2 regions of the Paenibacillus sp. W4I10 genome follow, and region 1 is predicted to be linked to the other one. Evidence: riboswitches for the same ligand, from Rfam matches in the RefSeq annotation. Region 1 holds a riboswitch; the other holds the start of a gene.
The links. Region 1 has a riboswitch for glycine ahead of sdaAB (L-serine ammonia-lyase, iron-sulfur-dependent subunit beta). Riboswitches for the same ligand answer to the same signal wherever they lie in the genome.

Region 1 (10,976 bases):
AATATCGCGTTTGGCCCCCGCTACCGTGGTACGAAGAGTAAGAAGGCACTGGATGAGATTGTGGAAAAAAGCTTGCGCCGTGCTGCGCTCTGGGACGAAGTGAAAGACAGACTGCATGAGTCAGCTCTGTCTCTCTCAGGTGGACAACAGCAGCGTTTATGTATCGCCCGCGCCCTGTCTGTTGATCCGCAGATTCTGCTGCTCGATGAGCCTGCATCTGCACTTGACCCGGTATCCACGGGTAAAGTTGAAGAATTGATTACCGAGCTCAAGAAGGAGCTGCGGATTGTTATTGTTACCCATAACATGCAGCAGGCGGCACGCATCTCGGATTATACAGCTTATTTCTATCTGGGAAGCATGATTGAGCACGGGGATACGGAGCATATTTTCACGAACCCGGACAATCGTCTGACGCAAGAATACATTATGGGTCGTTTTGGTTAATTGGATCATGGAGTGTAACATAGAGCAGTAGACAGAGAGATTAAGAAATAATAGAGACAAAAGAAAGCACAATGCCTGGACGGTTGTTCGGGGGTTGTGCTTTTTAAATTCCATTTTGGAAGAATTTGCTGTATGCAAAGCAATCATGCTACGATATTTAGTATTAAGAGAACGTTTACATTACTTTGAAGGAGATGTTGATAATCACTACGGATCAGATGTCTTACGACCATATGGCAGCTCAGATTATACAGAACTACACTATTGAGAAACCTGTCGTTTCATATATTCGTCATAATGAGAATCTGACGTATCATGTCGTTGATGAAGCAAGCGGGCAGAAGTATCTGCTACGTATCCATCAAGCCGCATATGCAAGTATGACAGGCATTCAGCATACACCTCCTGCGCTGGAGGCAGAGATGAACCTGCTTCATGAGTTAAATGCAACGACAGCATTACGCGTACAGCATCCGGTACGCAATGTATCAGGAGATTGGGTCACGTTATGGACAAGTGAAGCAGGTAAAGAGATCTGCTGTACAGTTCTGGAGTGGATTGAGGGAAGGGACATCCAGCAGGGAGAACGCCTGACAACAGAACAGATCTATGATCTTGGGGCACAACTGCAGATGCTTCATCAATATGGGCGTGAGCAGAATCAGACAGATCAAACAAAGGTGCGGCCGGCATATGGCAACATTCATGAGAACTTGGTCATGCTAGGGCAGCTAGAGGAAAGCGTCCGACTGGGGATTTTTACAACGGAAGACTTCGATCTGCTTCGTGAGACGTTTGAGAACATTAATGAGCAGCTAGAAACATACCCGCAGCACGCAGGGACATGGGGGATCATTCATGGGGATATTACTCGCAACAATCTGCTGATAACGGATCAGGGGATGTCCATGATTGATTTTTGCCTACACGGTTATGGTTATTATCTTTTCGATGCCGGAGGGGCAGCGCTTATGTTCAATCGGGAGGAACGTGACATATTCTTATCAGCTTATACCAAACAGATCGCGCCACTGACGGATCGTGATATCCGATTAATGGAAGGATTCATGTTGATCTTTACACTGGGTTATTATGCCTTTCAGATGGCGAATGAGTCGAGACACGAATGGATGAAAGACCGTATGCCGAAGTTATGCAGCAAGTATTGCAGACCCTATGTACAGAACGAGAGTATCTTCTACGAACTGTGAATTAGGGTGTGCAGATCCGGAAGGGCTACGAACAGTGTGGTTCAAATATTATGGTTGCCTGAATACCCGAACAGTTTCGTGGACAATATCATAAATAGTAGTAAGCACATCTTTGATTGAAGGAAAATGAAATAATATGTTTAAAATATCCTTTTATCGTATTAATGTGATGAAAGCTGACAAAATATTCTGGTTTTCATCGGTTCAATCGAAAATGAAGGAAATACATCCAAAGAAATCGTTAAGTTTGTTGACACTGATCTTCCGGTCGATTAATCTTAATGAAGAAGAAATGAACGATTTCCATTACTGTTCTGACATACGCTCAGAATGGTTCCATACAGCGGATGATAACGAGCGGGAGAGACCTGGGTTAGCCGAGCAATGGCTAGTGTTCAGGCACCGAAGGAGCAAGCTGCTGCGCACCCGGCCCAGTGGTTAATCTCTCAGGTAAATGTACCATCGTTGGACGCAACTCTGGAGAGTGCGCGAATTGCGCCACCCAAGGGGTATATGATCAGTTAGTCCGGTGACTTGTCTGTAATCGCAGGCAATGCACCTTGTCGTGAGACACTGCTGATCGTGAAACTCTCAGGTATCGAGGACAGAGAGAGGGCCTGAGGCCTTCTTCTGTCCTTTTTTGATGTCATCATTCAGTAATAAAGGAACATTATGGCATGGGATCTGGATGGAAATGACGAACACAATTGGAGGGTTACAAGGTGCGATTTAAAGATGTTTTCTCAATTATTGGTCCGTCGATGACGGGGCCTTCAAGTTCACATACAGCTGGAGCAGCAAGGCTCGGAAGAATCGCTCGTCAGTGGCTAGGTTGTACGCCCGAACGTGCCCGGTTGACACTATACGGTTCATTTGCTGATACGTATCAGGGGCACGGAACAGATCTGGCACTGATCGGCGGTCTGCTGGATTATGTCACAGACGATCCGCGTATCCCGGATGCAGAGCAATACGCAGAGGAAGCGGGCATGGAGGTTGAGTTTTACACAAGTGGCCTGCCTGCTCCTCATCCGAATACGGTCAAAATTGAGTTGTGGCATGAAGGGCGTACCTGTTCCTTAATTGGTGCTTCTATTGGTGGTGGTAGTGTATCGGTGCATGCGATGAATGATTTTCGTGTTCAGATTAGTGGTGAGTTTCCGACACTCGTGCTGCGGCATGCGGACAAAGCAGGGGTGCTTGCCTCGGTAACGTCCACGATCAGTTCATCCGGGGTTAACATCGGGTATATGCAGGTGGATCGGAAAGCCCGTGATGGCGAAGCGCTTACCGCGATGGAAATGGATGGTGCGCCTAATCCTGATATGCTCAAGCGTCTAAAGGAGCTGGATCATGTACTGGACATTCGTGTCATCGATTTGAAGAGAGGAGTTGATTCGGATGCGATTTAAACATTTACACGAACTGAATACGATCTGTACAGCGGAATCCAAAACGATTGCTCAACTGATGATCGAGGAGCAGGTTCAGGAGACCAATACACCGGAAGCGGATGTTGTGAAGCAGATGTCTGAATATTATCAGGTGATGAAGGAAGCGGTACGTAAAGGGTTAACGGAAGATACCACTTCACGCAGTGGATTAACGGGTGGAGACGGTAAAAGAATGGCAGAGTACATTCGCAAGGGTGAAACTTGCTCGGGAGATGCTTCCGCACTTGCCATGGCGTATGCCCTGTGTGTATCTGAAGTAAATGCCTCCATGGGCCGGATTGTGGCAACACCAACAGCCGGTTCCTGCGGCATCATCCCCGGTGTTTTTATTAGCTCACAGGAGCGATTTGGCTGGACGGACGAACATTTGGTGAATGGGTTGTTCTGCGCGGGAGCGATCGGTTATGTTATTGCCAACAATTCATTTATCTCCGGTGCGGAAGGTGGCTGTCAGGCGGAAGTGGGTTCCGCGATCGGCATGGCTGCGGGTGCCATGGTTGAACTGCGTGGAGGTACACCGGAACAGGTCGTTCATGCCGTAGGCTTGGCGTTAAAAAATACACTGGGCCTTATCTGTGATCCGGTCGCAGGCCTCGTTGAGATTCCATGCATCGTCCGTAACGGACTGGGTGCAGTTACGGCGCTAGCTGCGGCTGATATGGCCCTGGCCGGAGTGCGTAGTGCTATTCCTTCAGATGAAGTCATCGACGTTATGCTGGAAGTAGGCAGTGCGATGCCGAGCCGTCACCGGGAGACAGCCCAGGGCGGGTTGGCCCAGACGCCAACCGGCCGCAAAATGATGCAGAAGCTGGCAAAACCGAAGGCCAAGCGTGCAGAGCCGGAGATGGAGTCGAAGACAGCGGATTCTGACACCACTACAAGTGGGGCGGACAGTGCTCAAATGGACACAGACCCTAAGGTTTAAGCTGAACTGGGACTACCGGGATATCATCAGTGACATTATGATGTATAACAGCGTTACAAAACAAGCGTCTGCGAACCTGAATCCAGGTTCTGCAGGACGCTTGTTTTATACTGTCAAATGAAGCGAAGCTGGGCTACTAATATGTGACTTCAGATGTATGTGTAATCTGATCTAATCCTTGCTCACAGACGTACTCAGTACGGCATATCCATACGCGGGCAATTCAATGGCAAGCACGCCGTCATCCTTGGCGGTACGATGGTTTCCACCAAATAGCTCGGTCCAATCCTCGTCACCAGCCTCCAGCTCGACAATAGCCGTCTCTTCGGATCGATTGAATAGAACCAGAATGCGTTCCTCCTCATTTTGCCGCTCAAATACCAGTTGACTGCCATCGGTACGAGCCTGCAGGAAACGAACAGTGCCTTCTGCACGGAGGGCAGGATGAGCATGACGCAGGGAGATCAGTTTTTGATAAAAGTCGAGCAACTCACGGTCCTGCTTCGCTTCATCCCATTCCATGCATTTCCGGCATCCCGGATCATGCTCGCCGTCCATTCCAATCTCGTCTCCGTAATAGATGCACGGAGCGCCCAAGTAACTGAACTGGAATAATGCAGCCAGCTTCATCTTGCGCTGGTCTCCTTCACACAGCGTGAGCAGTCGTGGGGTATCGTGACTGTCCAGCAAATTAAACGCCACTTCGCTGGCCTGAAGCGGATAACGGGACAACTGTCGCCCGATGGAGTTTGCGAACTGTTCGGCGTGCATTGTATTTTTCACAAAGAAAGCATTCACGGCATCGGTAAACGGATAGTTCATGGACGCATCGAACTGGTCGCCTTGCAGCCAAGAGGAAGACTCGTTCCATACTTCGCCCAGAATGTAGGCATCCGGATTAGCGGCTTTGACCACACGGCGGAAATCACGCCAGAATGCATCGTCCACTTCGTCTGCCACATCCAGCCGCCATCCGTCCGCACCCACTTCCTTGATCCAGTACTCAGCAACCTCCAGCAGATAGGCCTTAACCTCGGCATTCTCCGTATTGAGCTTTGGCATGTGCGCTTCGAATCCGAAGGTCTCATACGTAGGAATGCCGTCCTTCACGTCCAGCGGGTATTCGTGTACATGGAACCAGTCCTTGTATTTGGATTGTTCTCCGTTCTTCTGCACATCCACAAACGGCGCAAACGTCTTCCCGGAATGGTTGAACACAGCATCCAGAAGTACGCGAATTCCACGTGCATGGCACAGCTCGACCAGTCGTTTCACGGTATCTGCGTCACCAAAGTGCCGGTCTACCCGCAGGTAGTCTTCAGTATCGTATTTGTGATTGGTGGTGGCTTCAAAAATGGGTGTGAAGTAGATCGCATTAATGCCCAGATCGCTGATGTAATCCAGATGGTCGATTACGCCCTGAAGGTCACCGCCGAAGAAATTGAAAGGTGTCGGCTCGCCACCCCACGGTTCCACTTTTTCTGGACTAATATCCGGGTTGCCGTTCGCGAATCGTTCAGGGAAAATCTGATAGAATACCGCATCTTTCACCCATTCAGGGGGTGTGAATACGGCCCCGGCATGTATGTAGGGGAATTGGAACATGCGGCCTGGATCGTCCGGCTCTTCTTCCTGGAAGCCCGTCTCGGTCATCCAGATCTGCTCGTCTCCGTCTTTTAATAGAAAAGAGTACTTCAGCCGATGGTAAGGAGGCTTCACTTCACCTTCGTAATAATCGAACATGGAGTCAGAGGTGAACTTCGTTAAGGGAACCAGCGCTTTGGTTGCATCCCACGCATATTTGTCTCCGGTCAGGGCATGTACCTCAGTCAGATCATTCTTTTTGGCACGCAAACGCAGATGGATTGTATCTTGGTCATAGGCATAGGCCCAGTTTCGTTTCGGTTGATGATAGATGGCTTCCAGCAGCATAATGAATTTCCTCCCGTCAGGTGTAGGTATAATATGTACTTGGTAGATTTGATTGATATAACATTCCCCACGTTAATGGATAAGCTATAATTAGAATGTGTGGTAACGTAAAGGAATTCAATATGGTTTCAACAAGATATGAATCCATCTGTTATAGACAGCTTTTATCAGGATGATGCTCAGATATATCATTAACCCAATGGGGGCAGAAAGGAAACGAATATTCGAATGAAAACCAAACTGTTATATATTGAAGATGATACGGAAATTGCAACTTGGGTCAGAGCCGATCTGGAGGAGCGCGGTTATGAGGTGGTATGGCTCGGCAGTGGTGAAGGTGCAGCGGAGGCTGCTGTCGGTTGCTCACTCATTATTCTGGATGTCATGCTGCCCGGGTTGGATGGATTTACGGTGGGTCAGCGACTGAAAAAAGAACATCCCGCCGTGCCCATTGTCATGCTCTCGGCCAGAACGTCCATTGACGACAAGTTGCATGGTCTCGATTTTGCCGATGACTATGTGACCAAACCATTTCACCCCGATGAACTGGCTGCCCGGATTGAAGTACAACTGCGTAAGGCAGGAACAGCGGTATCCACGGATGCTGCCCTGAAGCTGGATCATCTCTCCATCTATGAGAAGGACAACCGGATCGTCAATGAGGAGACGGGAGATGAGATTATTTTATCGGGAAAACAGTTCCACATCTTCGCCTACCTGCTAAGACATATGGGCATGATTCGAACCAAAGAGCAGATCTATGAAGCCGTCTGGAACGAGCCCTATCTGGATGGGGACAAAACTTTAATGGTACATATTCGGCATCTGCGCGAAAAGCTGGAGCTTGATCCGGCTAATCCTGTAGTTATTCAGACGGTCCGTGGTGTGGGATATCGTGTGAAGAAGCCATGATCCGGTGGTTCAGGGAACGGAAGATCATGAAGGGAGAACGAAGCATGGATCAAAAGCAATCCGGGCGGCGCAAGCTTCGCTTTGGGCGGTCCTTGATGTCCAGATACATTATCCTGATCTTGGCGGCTGTATTATTTGTGCCCGTTGTGCTTCCGATCATATCCGTTATATATATTGTCGTAGTGAATAATACGAATACGAATCAAGCAGCACCTTATGGTGACGTTACCCGGATTAGTAAACTCTGGTCGCGGGAAGCAAAGAATCTGGATGGTGCTTCCAATGAAGAGGTTAAGGCCCGATTGGAGCAATTACATGGCTCGTATCCCAAATCTTCCATGTATCGTGTGAATGCGAGCGGTGAGACCCTCTTCATTATCGGTGGTGAGGATGTAAACATTCAGAAATCCAAATCCCCGGATGGCAGGACAGACACGACATTGAGATGGTCACTGGACACCGGACAAACGGCAGAGACTCGAATTCCGGCCATATGGAATGTGAGCAACACGGTGCAATTCATGAAAGAAGCTTCCTTTCGCGATCCACTGACCGTAGTTGCATATATTGGCGGAGCTGAGCAGGACAAAGGACAGGGATTCATGATCATTGAAGTACCGCGGTCACTTCTGCAAATGAATCAGAGTAACTGGCCGATGGAACTCTTGTATCTTGGTATCGTAATGACCCTCATCTTTCTGATCTTCATCATTATGTCGATTCTCTTCTTCGCACGCATTCGCAAACGACTTATTCGTTTGCAGACGGCCATGATGACCACTGGAAAGGAAGGCCTCCCGCTTCCGGTAGATATCCGCCGGTCAGACGAGATTGGTCAACTGGAAGAATCCTTCAATCAGATGGTGCATCAACTATCCGACAGCCGCCACCGTGAACGCGAGGAGGAACAATTGCGCAAACGTCTCATTGCGGGGCTTTCCCACGATCTGCGTACCCCGCTAACGGTGATTCGTGGACATATGCATGCTTTGCACAAGGAAGAGCTGAGCGAGCAAGGTGACCGTTCATTACATCGCATGGAAGCAAAGATGGAGGACCTCGGTGGGCTCATTGACAACATGTTATCCTACAATTTGCTCACGAGTGGGAAATATACACTGAAGCTGGAAGAGAAAGATATACTGCGGATCGTCAGGGAAACGGCGGCCGCCTGGTACCCGGTCTGGGAGAAAGAGCAATTTGATATTGATATTGACCTGCCAGAGGAACCGCTGATCTGGCATATGGATGAACAGGGCATGCGCCGTATTCTTGATAATTTGTTCCAAAACGTGATCCGTCATGCCGCCAGCGGGAAATATATTGGTATATCAACTCAGGAGATTCAGGGTGAGACGGCCATCGTTATTCAGGATCGGGGTCCGGGAATGCAACCGAATTCCGACACAAAAGGCACAGGTCTAGGCTTATCCATTGTAGACCTGTTGATTCGTGAGATGGGTCTGCGCAAGCGGGTAGACAGTTCCGATACGGGTGTCCAGACATATATCTACAGTGGTAAGGGAAACAGGGAAACAACAAACCGCTGAAATAGCTTTTTTAAACTAAACTTAAACTAGAGACTACTTTGGCTTTAACCTTGGAAGGTTACGATAGTTCCGAGGTGATCATACAGTGAGTGAAAATATTATTCAAACGGCGAATTTATGGAAAACATACCGGGACCGTGCAGCGGTCCGTGAACTTGATCTGCATATTAAAAAGGGAGATATCTATGGCTTCCTCGGTCCCAACGGTGCCGGCAAAACAACAACGATTCGCATGCTTCTCGGCTTGATTAAACCAACCAAAGGCGTGATCCGTATCTTCGACAAGGATATCCGCAAGGATCGCATGGATATCTTGCGCCGTGTGGGTTCCTTGGTCGAATACCCGTCCTATTACGGACATCTGAACGCAGTAGAGAATCTGGAAACTTTGCGTCGCATCATCAATGTACCAAAATCAAGAATTGCTGAAGTGCTGTCCATTGTAGATCTGACCAAGGATGCCAAACGTTCGGTGAAGGGATACTCCCTTGGGATGAAGCAACGTCTGGGTATTGCCAGCGCTTTGTTGGGTGAACCGGAGTTGCTGATTCTGGACGAACCAACGAATGGACTCGATCCGGCTGGTATTCAGGAGATTCGGGAATTGATCAAACGTATGCCTCTGGAACATGGCATTACCGTTCTGGTTTCCAGCCACTTGCTGAGTGAAGTCGAACAGATGGCAAGTCGTGTTGGTATTATCCGTGAAGGCAAGATGGTGCTTCAGGATACCATCGCAAGTCTGCATAGTCAGACGGGTAGCTCTATCCGGTTAACGGTTTCCGAGCCGGAAGAGGCTATGAAGCTGGCGAGAGAACAGGGACAATTTGGTCAGCAACAAGGTTCTGCATTAACGTTCCCTTATATGGATAACAGTTCAGTGGCACTGCTTGTGCGCCGATTAATTGAGCAGGATCATGATGTGTATCGTGTAGAGGAACAGCGTCAGTCGCTGGAAGATCTGTTCATGCGGGTCATTGGTGAGGGGGCTTCCATATGACCGGGCGTGCATTATCGTCAGACTGGCTCAAGATTCGGGGGAAAGGGATCTGGTTTCTTATCTTTCTGGCCCCTCTTGGATTGACAGCGATGCAGGCGCTTAATTTTGGCTTACGGCTGGACTATCTGAAAGAGCAGTATGCAGATAACCTGTGGGGCGGATTGCTCGGCAATGTGGTTGTCTTTGTGCCCTTGTCTCTGATGCTGGGAGCAACTATTCTCAGCTCCATGATCGCTAATGTCGAGCATGAACAGGGATCGTGGAAACAGTTGTTAGCAATGCCGATTCCCAGACCAGCCGTATATTTGGCGAAGTTCTTGCTGGCTTGTCTGTTGCTGGTAATCTCCTGCCTGCTGCTAACCGCAGGCATTATAGGTCTGGGTCTGATCTTCGGATTCCATGCCAGTGAGATCCCTTGGACGCATGCCATTAAGCTGGGGCTGTTGCCTTTAGCTGGTGCGCTTCCCGTGTTGTCGTTGGAGTTATGGCTCACAATGGTCAATAAAAATCAGGCGCTTCCCGTCACTCTGGGAATTGTTCTCGCGATAACAGGCATGTTTGCGCTCAGTATCTCACCGTATTTTCCACTTGCTTGGGCACAGATGGCTTGGAATGGACCTAATCCATATCTGTATGCAGGCATGGGGGCAGGTCTGGGGCTCTTGATCCTGTTGTTGGGTATGGTGCATTTTAGCCGGAAGGATGTGGCCTGATATGAGCTTTGCGACAACGTATTTTCGAATTTTGTCTGCTGAGCGGTTGAAGATGGGCAAATCACCCATATGGCTCCTGATTCTGTTAAGTCCACTTATTGCACTGCTCATCGGACTGTTGTCCACTCCATCGGGGAATTGGCAGGTACTGATGGGCACCATGGTCTTCTTACACGGATTACTCCTTTTGCCGATGCTGACTGGCGTGTTTACGTCCTTTGTCTGCCGTTTTGAACATGCGGGAGGAGGGTGGAAGCAGATGCTGGTTTTGCCGCTCACACGTTCAGGTGTATATGCTGGCAAACTGACGATTGTACTCATGCTTCTGGCGGGTACACAAGTGTTGTTGCTGATATCCATTTTGCTGGCAGGCATGATCCATGGCATTACGATGGAGATACCCTGGGGATTCCTGGTGGGCAAACTGCTGCTTGGGTTGCTGGCCTGTGTACCCTTGGCTGCCCTGCAGATGTTCGTTTCATTGGTGTGGAGTAGCTTTGCCGCACCGCTCGCACTGAATTTTGCTCTGACTGTACCGAATATTCTCATCGTGAACTCGGCGACGTTTGGGCCGTATTATCCCTGGGCACAACCGATGATTCTGATGACACCAGTGGAAGGCGGAGGTTTCGGAGCCTACAATGTTCCGCTTATGACGATGCTGGCGGTCGTCGGAGGCAGTGCTGTTATTTTCATAGGAATCGGCATGCTGTATTTTGCGAAGAAAGAAATCTGAATAATTAAATATATGCCTAGTTATCCTATGACCAAGATCCTCTTTTAAGCAAAACATGCAACGTTCTATTGTATGTGAGCTTGAGGGGATTTTTTT
Region 2 (10,976 bases), 2.1 Mb from region 1:
GAACAGGTCGGACTCATCCAGAAATTCCAGAGCAAGTGCAGCTATGGCTGTGCGATGAATCGTCTCACTTCCGTTAATCTTGACGCCATATCCACGTCTACGAACCAGCTTTAGTCCCGCCTGACGAATCCGTGACTCCAGATCGTCCAGATCAGTGGTTACGGTGGATACGGTCACTTTAAGATCCGAAGCCAAGGCGAGTAACTTTACAGGCTCCGGTTCATCCAGCAGGATGCAAAGCATGAAGAGCTTACGCTCTTCTGGCGTAAACTCTACATATTCTTTACCCTCTAGTTGCTGGCGCAATACAGCCAGATCATCGGAACTGGCATCGATTCGAATACCGGTTCCCGATTTTTTTTCCAGCCTCATGCCCAAAGGTTCAAGCCATTGTTCAATCATTTGCAGCTCCCGGTGAACTGTTCTGGTACTGACCTTTACTTCAACGGCGATTTCGCCGGCAGTGACTTCATGTGGATGCTCCAGCAGAAACTCCACGATTTCACGTTGTCTTTTGGTAATACTCATATCTCAGCCTCCGGCTCAGGGAAAACGAATGCGGGCAATTACTTTAGACGTTCAACGAGCGCATCGTATTCCGGGCTTTTTAGGAAGTTGTCGATGGATATATGTTCTGCGTTCGGCGCAACGGAGCGAGCACGATCGGTTAATGTTTGTTGTGTGATCACCACATCTGCATCCGGCGGAATATCACTGATCGCCGTATTGGTCACAGTAACGTCAATCCCCTCTGCCTTCATCTTCTTGCGTAGAATGGATGCACCCATGGCACTCGACCCCATACCTGCATCACAGGAGAAGACAATCTTCTTCACATCTGTTTTCACTGTAGAAGGAGTCATATCTGCGGCTCTGCCTGCTTCACGATGATTAGCCGTAATGCCAGCATTTGGCACGGTTCCTTGACCCTTCATGTCTTTCATCCGACTGGATGCGGACTCCAGATCTTCGTCCTTTTGTTTACCCGTTTTCAGCAACACTGCTGCAACCAGGAAGGAAACGACTGCTGCTACAAGCACCCCTGCGAGCATCGGCAGGTATCCACCTTTTGGTGTTAAGAGGAAATACGCGATAATACTACCCGGTGATGGTGCCGAAACAAGTCCTGCTCCGGTTAGCATGAATGTTAATGTACCTGCGACGCCACCCGCGATTGCAGCAAGAATCAGAATCGGTCTCATCAGAATGTAAGGGAAGTAGATCTCATGAATTCCCCCGAAGAAATGAATGATAACCGCACCTGGTGCAGAAGATTTGGCCATTCCGCGTCCAAAGAAGCAGTAAGCAAGCAAGATACCAAGTCCCGGACCCGGGTTCGATTCAAGCATGTATAATACGGATTGCCCTAATTCTCTTGCTTGATCTGTTGCAATCGGTGTCAGAATCCCGTGGTTGATTGCATTGTTCAGGAACAATACTTTACCTGGTTCAATAATTAGGTTGACCAGCGGTAGCAAGCCCAGATTCATCAGACCTTGTACCCCGGCGGACAATACTTTGCTAATCGCTTCTACAGCAGGCCCGATGCCCAGTAGAGCAATAATCCCCAAGATCCCGCCAATAATACCGGCTGAGAAGTTGTTAACCAACATTTCAAATCCGGCTCTAATTTTACCTTCAATGGATTTATCGAACTTTTTGATGATCCATGCTGCCAGTGGTCCGGCAATCATGGCACCGAGGAACATCGGGATATCACTACCCACGATGACCCCGATGGTCATAATGGCACCCACCACACCACCACGCTGACCATGCACCATCGTACCCCCGGTGTAACCAATTAACAGTGGCAGCAAATATTTGATCATCGGATCGACTAGCTGTGCTAGTGTCTCGTTGGGGAACCAGCCTGTTGGAATGAACATGGCCGTTATTAATCCCCAGGCGATGAACGCTCCCATATTCGGCATGACCATACCACTCAGGAATCGGCCAAAACGCTGCACACCTACCCGTAGCCCACCTTTGGAATTGGACGATTGGTCCAAATTACTCATTGTATTATCCTCCTTGGATCAAGTGATTATGACTTATGAAAGGGGTATCATTTCTCCCCTGCTGTAATCCTAAGCGAGAATGCTCTCCTGTTCAATGAAATGAAAGCGTACTTTCGTCATGAACAATGATGACAACATTAGGTTATGTAATCGTTTCAATCAATGCATAATGGCTGAACCCATTGATACACAAGGCTTTTCCTGCCTATGACTTTTGTCATATCGAGAATCATTTTCTAACCTATAGCTTGGTCCAATCAGGTGATTTACATCCCCAATCTGCCTCTATTCGTATTCAAAACCATTCTTGGAAAGCACAAAAAACCTGTGCAAGCATCCGGCTTACACAGGTCAAAAAAAATATGAAACTCATTTCATTTTGGTTATAAAATATATGTTAATAAGTACAAGTTCGTTGATACTATTCTTCCGTATGTTTACGATACGCGTCTGCGTTCATCAATGTAGACAATGCTGCTGTCAGATCTCCCTCAACACGGATCTCAATCATCCAACCTTCCTCGTAAGGAGAGCTGTTCACAAGTTCAGGTGAGTCCTGCAACGAATCATTGACTGCAATAATTGAACCTGTGACGGGAGAGAACAAGTCCGAAACCGTTTTGACCGATTCGATCGTTCCAATGCTGTCCTCTGCTTTTACATTGGTTTCAAGGTCAGGCAATTCCACAAACACGATGTCACCCAGCTGATGCTGCGCGAACTCGGTAATGCCAATACGTACAGTATCCTCCCCTACGGTTTGCACCCATTCGTGCTCTTCACTGTACAGGAAATCACTTTTCAATTCGCTCATCGATATCCGCCTCGCTTTTCATTAATGAGTGCATGCGTTCTTTGACCTTAACCTTTTTCCCAGAATATAGCGTATGATATTTTTGATTCAAATGTCAAGATACCTCACAATTTATTTGCTGAACACCTCTAAATCCTGTAACCGGATTACACTCTTTCTTCATATACTGGTGAATATTAGAATAGTAAGCGTACTCTTTATAAATACACGAACAATAACATTAAATTTATATTAAACATTCGGTTTTAAATCAATATCTATGATATCGTTCTTGACATAGGTAGTGGATTCACGTTTTAATGAGAGGAGTAAATGTGTTTATTGGACCATGATATACCCGCGGATGAATGTAAAGGGAGAGATTACCCGTGACACCCGATTCGGGATGTACATGAGGTAACGCCGAAGGAGTAAACCACCGATAAGCGGAGGTGAATCTCTCAGGCAAAAGGACTTTTACGGGACGCAACTCTGGAGAGCATCTATTCGCCCTGTGCGGGCGTTATGATCACCCAAGGGGAAACCTGCTGCACATCGCGGCGGGGTAACTCTCAGGTACAAGGGACAGAGCCTTAGAATACAGCGTGCTACTTGGCATGCCGATTCTTTGGCCTGTCCTTTTCCTTTTTCCCAAAAAACGAAAAACAGGATGTAGAACGGCGCTGCCCTAGCTGCTTACCATACTTATGTGATGAAAATATCTAGCTGAAAAATTTAAAAATACCCTGCTTCATTGATCCACGATTATATTTCCGGCCGGTTGACGGTCCATGACGAGGTGATTTGATGTCCGATTTGCTTAGAACACCACTCTTCCCACTATATCAGCAATACGAAGGCGTACGGTGCATTGATTTTGGAGGCTGGGAGCTTCCGGTGCAATTTAGCGGAATTCAGAAAGAACATGAAGCGGTGCGTGAGCGTGCTGGACTATTCGATGTATCCCATATGGGCGAATTCACAGTACAGGGTGAGCAGGCTGAAGTTTTTTTGCAACAAATGACGACCAATGATGTGACCACGCTGGTTCCCGGTCAAGCCCAGTACACCCTGATGTGTTATCCAGATGGCGGTGTGGTGGACGATCTGCTCGTGTATAAGCTGGAAGATCAGCATTATATGCTCGTGGTTAACGCCTCCAACATCGACAAGGATTGGGCATGGCTGCAAGAGCACCTGATCCCCGGCGTAAGCATGACCAACGATTCGGAGCAGACGGCGCTGCTCGCCTTGCAAGGTCCACTGGCTGTAGACATTATCGGGAAAGTTACAGATACGGATGTAAGCTCGATTGAACCGTTTCGTTTTGTGCCGTATGCTGAAGTATGCGGAGTAAAATTACTGTTGTCCCGTACCGGTTATACCGGTGAAGATGGCTTTGAACTATATGTACCTGCGGACCAGGCTACTGTGATCTGGAGTGGATTATTGCAGGCTGGAGAAGAGCACGGGCTGGTTCCGGCTGGACTTGGAGCAAGGGATACGCTACGTTTTGAAGCCAAGCTGCCTCTGTATGGGCAGGAATTATCGGCAACGATCTCTCCGCTAGAAGCTGGCGTTGGTATGTTTGTGAAACTGAATGCCGGACCTTTTATCGGACACGAAGCCTTGTTACAGCAAAAAAATGACGGGCCTGCCCGCAAACTGGTCGGCATCGAAGTGCTGGAGCGCGGTATTCCTCGCCCCCACTATCCGATTTACGCCGAAGGCGTACAGATTGGTGAAGTGACAACAGGCACGCAATCACCTACATTGAAGCGTAATCTGGGGCTTGCCCTCATCGACAGCAACTACGCTGCGCTGGGAACCCCGCTTGAGATTGAGATCCGAGGGAAGAAATTCAAAGCCGAGGTCGTGAAGACCCCTTTTCATAAACGGACACGTACGTCAAAGACACCTACTCAAGGAGCTGATCAAGCATGAGCAAGCACCGTTATATTCCCATGACTGAGCAAGATCAGAATGCCATGCTCGCAACCATCGGTGTGGATACGCTGGAGGAACTGTTTCAGGACATTCCAAAAGAGATTCGTTATCAGGGCGAGCTGCCCGTATCCTCCAAACTTGATGAATATGCGCTGACACGGCACATGTCCAAACAAGCTGGTGCCAATGCCAATTTCGAAACACACGCCAGCTTCCTCGGCGCAGGTATATATGATCATCATGTTCCTTCCGTCATCAATCATGTCATTTCCCGTTCCGAGTTCTACACTGCCTACACACCTTATCAGCCTGAGATCAGCCAAGGTGAACTACAGGCCATTTTCGAATTTCAATCCTACATCTGTGAATTAACCGGTATGGCTGTAGCCAATGCCAGTATGTATGACGGTGCAACTGCCTTTGCGGAAGCAGGAAACCTGGCCGCAGCGGCAACTCGTCGCAAACAGCTTATCGTATCCCGTACCGTTCATCCGGAAGCCCGTCAGGTATTGCAGGCATATGCGCACGGACTCCGTCTGGAGATTGTCGAGATAGGTTATAAGGATGGCGTCACTGATTGGGATGCCTTGCAAGCCGCCATATCGGACGATACCGCTGCTGTCATGATCCAGAGTCCGAACTTCTTTGGTGCCGTGGAAAATGTGAAGCAGGCTGCCGACCTCGTGCATGCGCACAAGGGCCTGCTCGTTGTAAGTGCCAACCCGCTATCGCTGGGTCTGCTGGAAGCCCCAGGCAAGCTGGGTGCCGACATCGTTGTAGGTGATGCGCAGCCCCTTGGCATCGCCGCTTCACTCGGCGGCCCGACATGCGGATATTTCGCCGTATCCCAGCCTCATATGCGCCGAATTCCTGGCCGAATTGTAGGCCAGACCAAGGATCGCAACGGAAAACGTGGATTTGTACTCACACTGCAAGCACGTGAACAGCATATCCGCCGCGAAAAGGCGACATCCAACATCTGTTCCAACCAAGCTTTGCTTGCACTCAGCGCATCTGTGTATATGTCCATCATGGGTAAACAGGGTATGATCGATGTCGCGGATCTGAATTTGCAAAAGAGTCATTACACCCTGAATACATTAACTGCAATTCCTGGAGTTAGCCTTACTTTTAATGCACCAACATTTAATGAGTTTGTTATTAAACTTCCTGAAGGAACCGACTTGGATGCCCTTCAGTTGAAATTGCTGGATGCAGGCTTTATTGGTGGTTACGAACTCGGACGTGATTATCCGGAGCTTGCCGGACATATGCTGATTGCTGTTACCGAACGGCGCACTAAGGAAGAGATTGACGAATTCGCACGAGCATTGGAGGGATCGCTGTGACTCAGGAAACGACGACGACAACGACAACATCGGTACAAGGACAATTGGAAACAGGTACCTCTGTCTCCACTTCGGTTCAACCTGAGACGGATACAACATTTAGTGCACAGACCCTATCTCCTGCTTCGGAACAATCATTGATTTTTGAACTCAGCAGCCCTGGACGTGTCGCTTATTCCTTGCCAGAATGTGACGTTCCTCGTCAGGCTGCCGATACGTTGATTCCCCGGGAAATGCTCCGTTCGGAAGCAGCGGCACTGCCGGAAGTGTTCGAGGTAGATGTTATTCGACACTATACTGCGTTGTCCCGCCGCAACTTCGGCGTAGATAACGGATTCTATCCACTGGGCTCTTGTACGATGAAATACAATCCGAAGATCAATGAGGATGTTGCCCGTTACAATGGATTCGCCAAAATCCATCCGTACCAGCATGAATCCAGCATTCAAGGTGCACTAGAACTGTTATATACGTTGCAAAACGACCTTGCAGGTCTGACAGGGATGGACGCTGTGACCTTGCAACCCGCCGCTGGTGCCCATGGAGAATGGACTGGACTCATGATGATTCGTGCCTACCACGAAGGTCGTGGCGAACAACGTACCAAAGTCATCGTGCCCGATTCTTCGCATGGTACCAACCCGGCAAGTGCAACCGTTGCAGGGTTTGAAACTGTAACGATTCCATCCCGTGCAGACGGACTGGTCGATCTGGATGCACTCCGTGCAGCCGTTGGTACGGATACAGCAGCATTGATGCTGACAAACCCGAATACACTTGGTTTGTTCGAGAAAGACATTCAGGAGATTGCATCCATCGTACACCAGGCTGGTGGTTTGCTATATTACGATGGCGCGAACTCCAATGCCATTATGGGCATTACTCGTCCGGGTGATATGGGCTTTGACGTAGTGCATCTGAACTTGCACAAAACGATGAGTACGCCTCATGGCGGTGGTGGACCTGGCGCCGGACCTGTCGGCGTGAAGAGCCGTTTAATCCCGTTCCTGCCTAAACCGATGGTGATCAAAAATGATGATGGCGTGTATGCACTGGACCGCGAAGGAGATCAATCCATTGGACGGGTTAAAGCGTATTATGGCAACTTCGGTATTCTGGTACGTGCCTATGCCTACATTCGCACCTATGGACCGGAAGGCTTGCGCCGTGTATCTGAGTGTGCGGTACTGAATGCCAACTATATGATGGCCCGTCTCGCACCTTACTACGAGATTCCGTATCCAGGGGTATGCAAACACGAATTCGTCATGTCTGGTCGGGGATTGAAGCAGTATGGTGTGCGTACACTGGATGTTGCCAAACGATTACTTGATTTTGGATATCACCCGCCTACGGTATACTTCCCGCTCAACGTTGAGGAATGCATCATGATCGAGCCGACGGAAACCGAAAGCAAAGAAACACTGGATGGGTTTATTGATACGATGATACGGATTGCCAAAGAAGCGGAAGAGACACCGGAGTTGGTACTCAACGCACCTTACGGAACACCGGTTACTCGACTCGATGAGACTACCGCGGCCCGCAAACCTGTACTAAACTGCGCTTGCAGTTAAACACTAAGTGAGTTTCTAATCCATGCTCTTGCTGATGTTAACTTACCCCAGCAAGAGCATTTTTTTGCCTAGACATTACAGGGTCTTTCTCCTCGTACTCCCCTCCTATACATTCGCGCAACAAAAAAAGCCGATATCCACAATGAATCGCGGATACCGGCAAAATCGCTGCACGACTGCAGCTTTTTATCGGAAAAAGAAAAAACCTCAAATCCGGAGGAAACTCCGGCAAAATTACGCTTGAATGCTTTGAACCAATTCAACAACTTGTTCAGCCGTTTGCATATCCAGAGCTTTAGCAGCCAGTTCCTGCATATCCGCACGGGACAGCTTGGTGATCTGACTACGAGCTGGCAGAATGGATGTTGCGCTCATGCTGAACTCATCCAATCCAAGACCAAGCAACAATGGAATTGCTGTTTCGTCTCCTGCCATCTCACCACACATGCCAACCCATTTGCCTTCACGATGCGCTGCATCGATAACCATTTTAACCAAACGCAAAATGGCTGGGTTGTAAGGTTGATACAGATACGCCACTCGTTCGTTCATACGGTCAGCAGCCATCGTGTATTGAATTAGATCGTTCGTTCCGATACTGAAGAAATCCACTTCTTTGGCAAACTGATCCGCCAGAACTGCAGTCGAAGGAATTTCGACCATGATTCCGAGTTGAATGCTGTCAGAAACAGCAATCCCTTCAGCAACCAGCTTCTCTTTCTCTTCGAGCAAGACAGCTTTTGCTTCACGGAATTCACCGAGTGTTGCGATCATTGGGAACATGACACGCAGGTTTCCATGTACGCTTGCACGCAGCAATGCACGCAATTGTGTACGGAAGATATCCAGACGGTCCAGACACAGACGAACTGCGCGGAAGCCGAGGAATGGATTCATTTCTTTTGGCAGATCCAGATATGGAAGCTCTTTGTCTCCACCGATGTCGAGTGTACGAACAACAACAGGTTTGCCTTCCATTTTTTCCAGTACCGCTTTGTAAGCATTATACTGAATGTCTTCGGAAGGAAGCTTGTCTCTGCCCATGTAAAGGAACTCGGTACGGTACAGGCCTACAGCCTCGCCGCCGTTTTCCAGAACACCTGTTACATCATTTGGTGTACCGATGTTGGCTGCAAGTTCCACATGAACGTTGTCCACCGTTACCGTTGGCTCATCACGTAGTTTTCTCCACTCTGCACGTTGTGCATCATACTGTTCCTGCTTGGCACGGTATTCAGCAATAACTTCATCAGTAGGGTTAACCAGCACGTGACCATCCAGACCGTCAACAATGATCATATCGCCTTGTTTCGCTTGAGCCAAGATGTCCTTGGTTCCAACGACAGCAGGAATTTCAAGAGAGCGAGCCATGATCGCTGAGTGAGAAGTACGTCCACCAATGTTAGTTGCAAAACCTTTAACATATTGGCGGTTCAATTGAGCCGTATCGGAAGGCGTCAGATCCTCTGCAAGCACGATCACTTCTTCATTGATCTCAGCCGGGCTCATGAAGTCGATACCAAGCAAGTGATTTAGCACACGTTTGGTAACGTCACGCATATCTGCTGCACGTTCCTGCAGGTATGCACTCTTCATGTTCTCAAACATGGAGATAAATTGCGATGCCGTTTCGTTCAAAGCAAACTCTGCATTGATCATGTCATCTGCAATTCTAGCTTTAACCGGATCAATCAGTTCCGGGTCATTCAGAATGAGCAAATGCGAAGCAAAAATCTCAGCTTTTTTCTCGCCAAGCTCTTGTAAAGTACGCTCTTTGATCGCCTCAAGCTCAGCCTGGGATTTACCCAGAGCTGAGTCGAGTTTTGCGATCTCTGCGTCAACGTCGTTAATTTGGCGTTTTTCTACAGAGTAGTCAGGATGCTCCAAGATAAACGCCTTGGCGATAGCAATACCCGCCGAAGCCGCGATCCCGGAGACATTAAGCATTAATTTCGCCCAACCCTTCGTTAACCATAACGTCAGTCAAAGCTTGAAGAGCTTCAGCTTCGCCTTCGCCTTCAACGATGATGCTGATTGTGTCGCCTTGTTCCAATCCGAGGGAAAGAACACCCAGAATGGATTTCAACGTTACTTTTTTACCGTTAGCTTCTGCAAAGGATTCTGCACCTTTGAATTTGTTTGCTGTATTAACCAGGGCTGTCGCCGGACGTGCGTGGATACCATCTTCGTCTGTAATTCTGAATGTTTGTTGCATTACAATCATCTCACTTTCAGTAATTTGGTTTTGGCATTGCATATATTTACACTAGCTTGCCATCGTCGTAACACTTCTTATTTTATCTCAATGATTGGCTGATCGCCAACTTTCAGCACTCCACTCTTCTTCAGGGTTACCGTGGAGCCCTCTGGCAGGTTGGTGAAAATAACTGGCGAAATGATGGATGGAGCGTTTGCTTTGACATACTCCAGATCCACTTCCATAATCGGCTGACCTGCCGATACCAGATCACCTTCCTGTACCAGTACGTTAAAGCCTTGACCTTTCAGCTTCACCGTATTAACACCTATATGAACAAGCACTTCCTTGCCACCATCGGACATGATGCCCACGGCATGTTTGCTTGGAAATACATTAAACACTTTACCATACACAGGAGAAGTTATCGTACCATCATGTGGCAAAATTGCGAATCCATCACCTGTCATTTTCTCAGCAAAGACCGGATCAGGTACGTTTGTAATGTCCAGTAATTCACCATTAACTGGCATGACAATATCCTCAGCAACGATGCGCTCGCCTTGCTCACCTTGTGCCTTTTCCTCTTCAGGGGTTGGTTTGGCAGCTGCTGGCGTTGGTGCTGGTGTTCGTCCTGCAATAATATCCTGCATTTGAGATTTGATCGTGTCGGAACGTGTTCCGAAGATGGCTTGAACATTATTACCCACTTCAAGTACACCAGATGCACCCAATTGTTTCAAACGATCTTTTTTCACATTGGATTTCTCATTAACTTCAATCCGCAAACGAGTAATACAAGCGTCCAGATGTTTGATATTTTCCTTGCCACCAAAAGCTTCAAGAATGTTATGGGGCAGATCATCCGTTGAACCAGAGCCTCCGCCAGATTCGGTTTCAGGTGTTGCATCCTCTCGTCCAGGTGTTTTGAGATTGAATTTGCGAATGATAAACCGGAAACCGAAGTAATAGATCACCGCAAGAATCAATCCGACAATAATAACGTCCCACCAAGGTGTACGGTTCGGAATAATTCCGAAGATCAGGAAGTCAATGAACCCACCGGAGAAGGTCATACCGATCTTGACACCC

Region 2: linked by a shared signal. The riboswitch ahead of gcvT (glycine cleavage system aminomethyltransferase GcvT) and the one ahead of sdaAB (L-serine ammonia-lyase, iron-sulfur-dependent subunit beta) in region 1 are both predicted to bind glycine.

What each region holds. Positions count from the first base shown of each region.
Region 1 covers NZ_JAUSXX010000001.1:4,669,481-4,680,456, reverse strand. Annotated here, with positions in the region: gene pstB (phosphate ABC transporter ATP-binding protein PstB) at 1-447, shown strand, start outside; gene QF049_RS20935 (phosphotransferase enzyme family protein) at 642-1,658, shown strand; glycine riboswitch at 2,007-2,129, shown strand; glycine riboswitch at 2,134-2,268, shown strand; gene sdaAB (L-serine ammonia-lyase, iron-sulfur-dependent subunit beta) at 2,381-3,070, shown strand; gene sdaAA (L-serine ammonia-lyase, iron-sulfur-dependent, subunit alpha) at 3,060-4,037, shown strand; gene QF049_RS20920 (alpha-glycosidase) at 4,209-5,969, opposite strand; gene QF049_RS20915 (response regulator transcription factor) at 6,198-6,881, shown strand; gene QF049_RS20910 (HAMP domain-containing sensor histidine kinase) at 6,926-8,431, shown strand; gene QF049_RS20905 (ABC transporter ATP-binding protein) at 8,517-9,431, shown strand; gene QF049_RS20900 (ABC transporter permease) at 9,428-10,144, shown strand; gene QF049_RS20895 (ABC transporter permease) at 10,146-10,880, shown strand.
Region 2 covers NZ_JAUSXX010000001.1:6,750,823-6,761,798, reverse strand. Annotated here, with positions in the region: gene QF049_RS30345 (BglG family transcription antiterminator) at 1-528, opposite strand, end outside; gene QF049_RS30340 (PTS mannitol transporter subunit IIBC) at 567-2,021, opposite strand; gene gcvH (glycine cleavage system protein GcvH) at 2,443-2,835, opposite strand; glycine riboswitch at 3,179-3,301, shown strand; glycine riboswitch at 3,305-3,405, shown strand; gene gcvT (glycine cleavage system aminomethyltransferase GcvT) at 3,622-4,758, shown strand; gene gcvPA (aminomethyl-transferring glycine dehydrogenase subunit GcvPA) at 4,755-6,110, shown strand; gene gcvPB (aminomethyl-transferring glycine dehydrogenase subunit GcvPB) at 6,248-7,687, shown strand; gene ptsP (phosphoenolpyruvate--protein phosphotransferase) at 7,922-9,634, opposite strand; gene QF049_RS30310 (HPr family phosphocarrier protein) at 9,627-9,902, opposite strand; gene ptsG (glucose-specific PTS transporter subunit IIBC) at 9,980-10,976, opposite strand, start outside.